Regions from separate parts of the Fodinicurvata sp. EGI_FJ10296 genome, predicted to be linked through region 3. Evidence: predicted binding sites of a transcription regulator. Region 3 holds the regulator's gene; each other region holds the start of a gene.

Region 1 (2,272 bases), on a different contig from region 3:
TATGCCACGCCCCATCGGGGCATCCATTTCCGCTCGGGGCTGGGTGCGCTGACGGAGATCCGCGATCTGCTGGGCATCAACGAATCCGATACGTTCGGGCCGCGGCGCCTGAAGGAACTGCTCGGGTTTCCTGACGACTGGGCAGAGGATCGGCTGCACGAGATCGGCCCGCATTTTTCTCCGACAGACGTCTTTTCGCTGATCGGGACCAATCACAACGATTACGGGCTGGCGCGCTATGCCGTCGGGCCCGGCAGCGACGGTCTGGTGCAGATCGACCATGCCTATGTGAAAGGGAGTAGCCGGGCCTTCATCTATCGCAGTCACAGCGGTCCGCTGGGAATCGTGAACTCCGAGGAGGGCTATCAGAACCTGCAACGGTTCCTGTTCGGCGATACCAGCGTCGAAATCCGGCTGGAAAACCTGCGGCTGGCCGACCGGTTCCGGGACGACGAGACCCTGCGCTATCTGATGATCGAAACCACGGTCGTGATCCGCGGCGAAACGACGGTCATGACCGACCAGCGCGAGGAACACGGCTCGCCGCTGACCGTCGGCGCCCACGACCTGGAAACCGGCGGCGAGACGCTGTTCCGCACGTTTCTGATGCGCTCGAAACGGCCCCCGGGCGATCGCCGCTATTCCAACTTCCAGATCCGGGTAAAAATACTGCCGCATTTCGTCAAGGACAGGATGGTTCTGCGCGACCGGCACTATTTCGGCGAACGCGTGTTCGACCGGGTCCTGACGGTCGGCATCGGCGACCCCGACGAACGCGGCGGGTGGCTTATCAAATCGCGATGGACGTCGCTGGATGAGGAAATGCCCGACCGCGCCACCCGGTACCCCGACCCCGACGATATCCGGTTTCCTCTGTCGGCGGCCGGTTTGGCCAACGGCGATCTGGTGCTGAAGATTCGCATGGAGGAAACGTAGCTCGCAGCAAGTTATCGAAGCCGATGCCGTCGCGAGCGTCACATAACTTTAATATGATATGAAAAAAAGCGTCATGTCCGTGTGCTAATCCTTTCGCCACCTTAAAGGTTAATTTGTGTGAAAGGATTTAGCTGATATGAAAAGCATCATGTTCGCGACTTGTGGTATTTCCATTCTTGGAGCGCTTCTTGCTTCCGCGCCCGCGGCGGCGCAGGATGCTGCGGAGCTTTGCCCCGATACTCTGCGCATGGCCGATACCGGCATCGAAGGAATGGGAAGCCTTGAAGAAGCCTTCGCGCCCTTCGCCGAAACCTTCGAAGAGGTGACGAATATCGAGCTTGAGCTCTATTCGCTCTCGAACCGCACGGCGGCCGGCACGGCTCTGCAATTCGACGAGGTCGATCTGGTCTTTGCGGGCCCGTCGGAATTTGTCCTTTTTCAGCAACTGGCCGAGATGGACATCCTGTTCTCGATCGTCCGTCCGCACTATGGCTCCAGTTTCGTCGTCCCCGCCGACAGCCCGATCGAGACCATGGCGGATCTGTCCGGGCATCGTGTCGCTCTGAAGGACGCCGGGTCGACGTCGGGTCACATCTTCCCGATGATGATGATGGCCGAGGCCGGTCTGGACGTCGATTCCGATGTCGAGATCATCATGGCCGGCGATGCGCGAATCCAGGTTCTGATCAACGGCGATGTCGACGCCATGGGCGGCGGCAACAAGGATTGGGACGCCGTGCGGGAACAGGATCCCGATACCGAATACCGGCTGCTGGGTCAGACCGACCAGCTTCCCGGCGATCCGGTCGTGATGCGGGCCTCTCTGCCGGACGACTGCCGGGTTGCCCTGCGGTCGACGCTTGCGGACCATTCGGACCTGTTGTGGTCCGCACTGACCGACACCGAGCGCAATGCCGACAAGTTCATCGAGCGTGACGCCTATATGTCGTTCGAGACGGATCCGGCAATCTACGACATCGTCCGCGAGGCCTATGAAGTCGCCGGCATTCCGCTGGACGACTGAGCTCGCTTCGGCCGCCATTGCGCCAGTGCCATGCACGCCCGTTCCGGAACGGGCGTGCATCGGCAATTCCGGGCCTGCTATGGAGCAATCTTGCAGTTGGAAAGTTCAATCAACCACGCGGCTCTGGACGAGCCCGCCATTTCGGCGGCGAACGTCCATTGCGGCTATGGCGATCTTCATGTTCTGAGAGGGATCGACCTGACCGTCGGCCGGGCCGAGGGAGTTGTCCTGCTCGGCGCCAATGGCTGCGGAAAATCCACTTTCATGCGGTGTATCGCCGGTCTGGAGAGAGTGACGGCGGGCACGATTAGG
Region 2 (2,272 bases), on a different contig from region 3:
CAAGCTTGCTTGTGATTATATAGTGTGAATTTCCTTCCAGACATTTCGCGTATTTTTTCTCTCGCCTGATCCGGCTTATAAGGATAGTCATCGTCCGCAATAACCCGTTTTTCGAGAATATTATGTATCTTCTTACCTTCCTTCGATTCAGGTCTAACGAACTCAAAGTTCGCTTTATTTTTCGACGCTCCCTCTAATAAATATACAACGCGAAAACGATATTCCAAGTCGGCCTTTTCTGCCTCCGATAACCTTCCTTCCAGCTCTGCATCCAAGGCGGAAATGTGCTCCGGAATGTCATACTTCTGAAGATCATTCAACTGCGTGAAATTCATCTTTGCAAACTGTAGCGCAATTGATAAATCAGATTTAAGAGATATGCTATTTCCAAATAATTCGCATATAGATTGATCGAAATTTAAACATGCGGCCTGAAATAATGAGAAAAATTTTACATCTGATCGACCAAGAAGTTTGTGCTCAACGGCATCTCTAATTTCGTTGATATCTCTGATATTATTTCTTATGCCGTCACTCAGAGGAAAATCACTTCTTTCAACCATTTTTGATAGAGAAAATGTTCTGCCATTTTTGTGAACAATATTTTTATCTTTACGAATATAGTACTCATGCAAAAGATAGGTCCACGCTATATTTGACTGAACAGCAAATTGTTCCGTTTTAAAACGAAGACTAGGACTATTAAAGCTTTGCACTGCGAGAATCATAGCCTCACGTGCCCGAATGAGACGTTCGTCATCATATAAATTTAGACCAGTTACGGGATCGTAGGAATTTTTTTTATGCATATAGAACTCTAGGTGATCGGATGCCGCCGGCTCGACGTCGGCACTATTCTTTACCTCGGTTATCCGTGCACTGTTAACGGTCGCAATGCGGCCTCGGTTAATAAGGTGCTGAATGTCTTGGTTGCGCCACCCCTTTGCGAGCAAAGCCTTAACGATGCACCTCTCTTCACAGGTGAGTGCGCCCTGTGGTTTGCGTATCACCATAGTTCTTTCTCCATAGATCATCTAAAATCGGAAATCGAGATCTGTATAGTGGTGGCAAATTTACATTACTATGAATTCAGTCGTAATAATCATACTTCTTAAATACTAAAATATTCGCCAGTTGCGCAAAATTATCAGTACGTTACTAGTATAGTTTATATATTTAGCTAATTTTTATAATTAAATATTTTGTTTTAATAGTATATTAAACATAATATAGAATATAATGAATGTTTTAATGGATTAGAATCAAATTTTTATTATCATTAGGTCCAGAGAGATGGATCAATAAGATTTTTTTCCCACTCGACTCAGCGACTCCCTTCTCGGCCAACTGTCATACATCGTACTCTAAGCCGATGTATGGTGCGCACGCTAGAGTTAATCGCCACGCATATACACAACCATAAGATTTGCCGTCTTGACTCAATCACCCAGCTTGCATATTTACGGGCGTCGGGAAAAGCCGCCAGAGTGCAGATCATCATCAGAACCAACGGCTTTTGCCCAGATTCGGGGCTCACTTCTCAAGACCCCAAATTCTGCCTATCTATAAAGAATACACCTCACCATTCGAGATGACTGTGCCCTGCGCCGCACGCAAGTGACGCTCCGCCCGAGCGAGGGCAGGGGCAAAATGCCAATTAATCCACGGGTGTCTAGCGAGTGGGGATGCGTCAGTCAGAACACGGCCCACTCAGATCGGCTTCAGCCAGTCCAGTTGATCCAGCACCGTCTGCGCGGCATCGACGACGGCATTGACGGCCGGCCGCCAATCGTTGCTGCGATAGGCGGCGCACATCAGCGACGGCTCGATCTGCGGCCGACATTGTAGTGCCGTCAGATCGCCGGCACCCAGCCGGTTCTGGACCAGCCGCCGGGGCAGGATGGCGATGCCGACGCCGGCGGCGACCAGATGGGCGATGACCGTGATGCTGTTGCTGAGCGAAATCTGCTTTGGCTCCAGCCCTGCCGCGCTGAACCAGCTCGTCGTCTGCTGAAAGCCCGGCGACGGGCTGGGGGTGGTCAGGATCAGGTAATGCGCGATGTCGTGCGGCCGGACAACCGGCGGCAGATCGGCCGTGCCGTCCGTGAACCACGCCGCCTCTTGGACACCCAGCGGCGTTACCCTCAGCCTCGGCGCGGAGCTGAGATTGATCCCGAAAGCCAGATCGATCTTGCCGCTCAACAGATCCCGCTCCAGGGCGCCGCTGGTGCCGATTTCGATGTCGAGGCGCAGGGCGGGATGTCTGGCTGCC
Region 3 (2,272 bases):
CTACGCCGCCAATATCGCCAAACGCTCGATCGCCCTGGCCCAGGTGCCGGCAGTCGAGCCGGTGCGTGCGGTGCCGCGCATGGGCCGCCTGGCGCAAGGGATCATCAAGGACGTCCTCGATGCCTATATCGATCTCGACGTGGACCGGGCAATCGACGCTTGGCGGCGGGACGAAGAACTCGACGACCTCTATACCGCGCTCTTCCGCCAGACATTGACCTATATGATGGAAGACACGCGCATGATCACGCCCTGCACCCATCTTCTCTTCATCGCCAAGAATATCGAACGCATCGGTGACCACGCGACCAACATCGCGGAAACGGTTCATTTCCAGATCACCGGACGAACCATGGCCGACGACCGGCCAAAGGGCGACAACAGCAGCTACGAAGTCGTCAATCCCTCGCAAGACAAATAAAGGCGGACAAATATCATGGACGGAGGGGATAAGGCGGGCCGGTCAAGCGGTCGGCAAACCGTCCTCATCGTTGAGGACGAAGAAGACCTCGTCATCATGCTGACTTACAATCTTGAGCGCGAGGGCTATACCGTTCAGTCGGTGGCAGACGGTGACGAAGCCGTCGTCGCCGCGGGCGAGCATAATCCGGCAATCATAATTCTCGACTGGATGCTGCCGCACAAATCGGGCCTCGATATCTGCCGCCAACTCAGGCGGGGCGCGAAAACGCGCGACATCCCGGTCATCATGCTGACCGCGCGCGGCGAGGAAGCCGACCGCATTCGCGGACTCGATTCCGGGGCGGACGATTATATCTCCAAGCCGTTCTCGATCGTTGAACTGATGGCGCGCATCCGCGCGGTCCTGCGCCGCACCGGGCCGTCGTCGAACGAGGATTCGCTTGAATTCGGCGACACGCGCATGGATCTCGTCGCGCACCGCGTCACCCGTGCCGGACGGGACATCCATCTGGGTCCGACCGAGTTCAGGCTGCTGCGGCATTTCATGCAGTATCCGGGCCGCGTCTTCTCGCGCGAACAACTGCTGGATGTCGTCTGGGGCCACGACGTCTATGTCGAGCCCCGGACCGTCGACGTGCACATCCGCCGATTGCGCAAGGCGATCAATGACGGCGATCTGCCAGACATTATTCGCACGGTGCGGTCGGCCGGCTATGCCCTGGATCGCCCCAAACAGATCGATGACAGCGACGAGCAGGGTTCATGACCAGCGCGAGCTGCCGAACCGCCGGGGAGATCCGGCGGTTTCACGTTACCCGGATGATGAACCGGTAGGGACTGGACCCCGGCCCGGCGGCAACTTCGTTATCGCCATTGATCAAGCCGGCTGTCCCTGCATAGGCGCCTCGCGACACCGTTTCGCCATTGACCGTCGTGCCGCCGTCGCTGCCGAGATCATGGATTACCAGTCGGCCGTTCAGTTCGAACAAGCCGAAATGCTCTTCCTCAAGGGGATCCGTCTCATCGGTCTCAATGGTCATGCCGCCCTCGCTTAGCCGTGCCGGCAGGCCATCGGAAGCACGGCCGACGATATAGGGAAGGTGCTCGACCTCGAAGCCATGAACCCCCAGGCGCCACTGGGTCAGCGACGAACCGGGCAGAATGGTGATCGTGCGCACATGCTTCAGCGCAACGCCGCGGCCAAAGGGCTGCATTCGGGCCAGGGTGCCGTTTGCCTCGTGAAGTCGTTCGGTCAGCGTGCGCAGAACCGGCAATGTCAGGCTGGACACGCTGTCCAGCGATTTCAGAAACCGCTCCCGCGTCACCATGTGAAGCGACACTTCCGTCAGAGCGCGTGCGGTCGTCGATCTGGGGACGCCACGCAGCACGCCCATTTCACCCAGAATTCCGCCCTTTTCGAGGATGCCGACCCCCACACTGTCCTGCTGGTTGCTGCGCAGCAATTCCACCCGTCCCTCCTGAATCAGATAGACGGCATCGCTTTCGCTGCCCTGCTCGTAGATGACTGAGTGCGGCGCCAGGGTGAACGTCTTGCCATGACGGGTTTCCCGAACGCGGAGCGGCTTGTCGGGTTCCATGGGTCACCTCGTCTCGGGTGTCGTTCCGTCGGCCTGGGCATTCAGCAATCGGGCATCCGGTATCATTCGGGCCATCCCGGACGGCGCTAGACCTGGACGTCAATGCAGAAGCAGAAGGGCGAATCGCTGGTCCCGGCGACGATCTCGTTCCGGCCCACATCCAGCGCCGCCGTGCCGGCATGTTTGAATCGTGAGATGGCGGTCCCGTTGACGATCGTTCCGGTCGGTGTGCCCATGTCCTGAACGACCAG

Evidence for each region. The regulator PhoB, encoded in region 3, activates phosphate uptake and scavenging genes when phosphate is short. The targets are predictions, from matches to a motif close to TNTCATAAAACTGTCA.
Region 1: phnD (phosphate/phosphite/phosphonate ABC transporter substrate-binding protein) is a predicted target of PhoB. The motif match lies at 973-988, and genes of this name have one in related genera.
Region 2: ABZ728_RS20600 (DUF3644 domain-containing protein) is a predicted target of PhoB. The motif match lies at 1,074-1,089, and genes of this name have one in related genera.

The regions. Positions count from the first base shown of each region.
Region 1 covers NZ_JBFCVL010000006.1:134,392-136,663, forward strand. The annotation lists gene ABZ728_RS14365 (hypothetical protein) at 1-936, shown strand, start outside; gene phnD (phosphate/phosphite/phosphonate ABC transporter substrate-binding protein) at 1,073-1,960, shown strand; gene ABZ728_RS14375 (ATP-binding cassette domain-containing protein) at 2,057-2,272, shown strand, end outside.
Region 2 covers NZ_JBFCVL010000011.1:16,476-18,747, forward strand. The annotation lists gene ABZ728_RS20600 (DUF3644 domain-containing protein) at 1-1,013, opposite strand, end outside; gene ABZ728_RS20605 (LysR family transcriptional regulator) at 1,711-2,272, opposite strand, start outside.
Region 3 covers NZ_JBFCVL010000003.1:419,107-421,378, forward strand. The annotation lists gene phoU (phosphate signaling complex protein PhoU) at 1-421, shown strand, start outside; gene phoB (phosphate regulon transcriptional regulator PhoB) at 437-1,189, shown strand; gene ABZ728_RS08120 (cyclic nucleotide-binding domain-containing protein) at 1,230-2,021, opposite strand; gene ABZ728_RS08125 (cyclic nucleotide-binding domain-containing protein) at 2,108-2,272, opposite strand, start outside.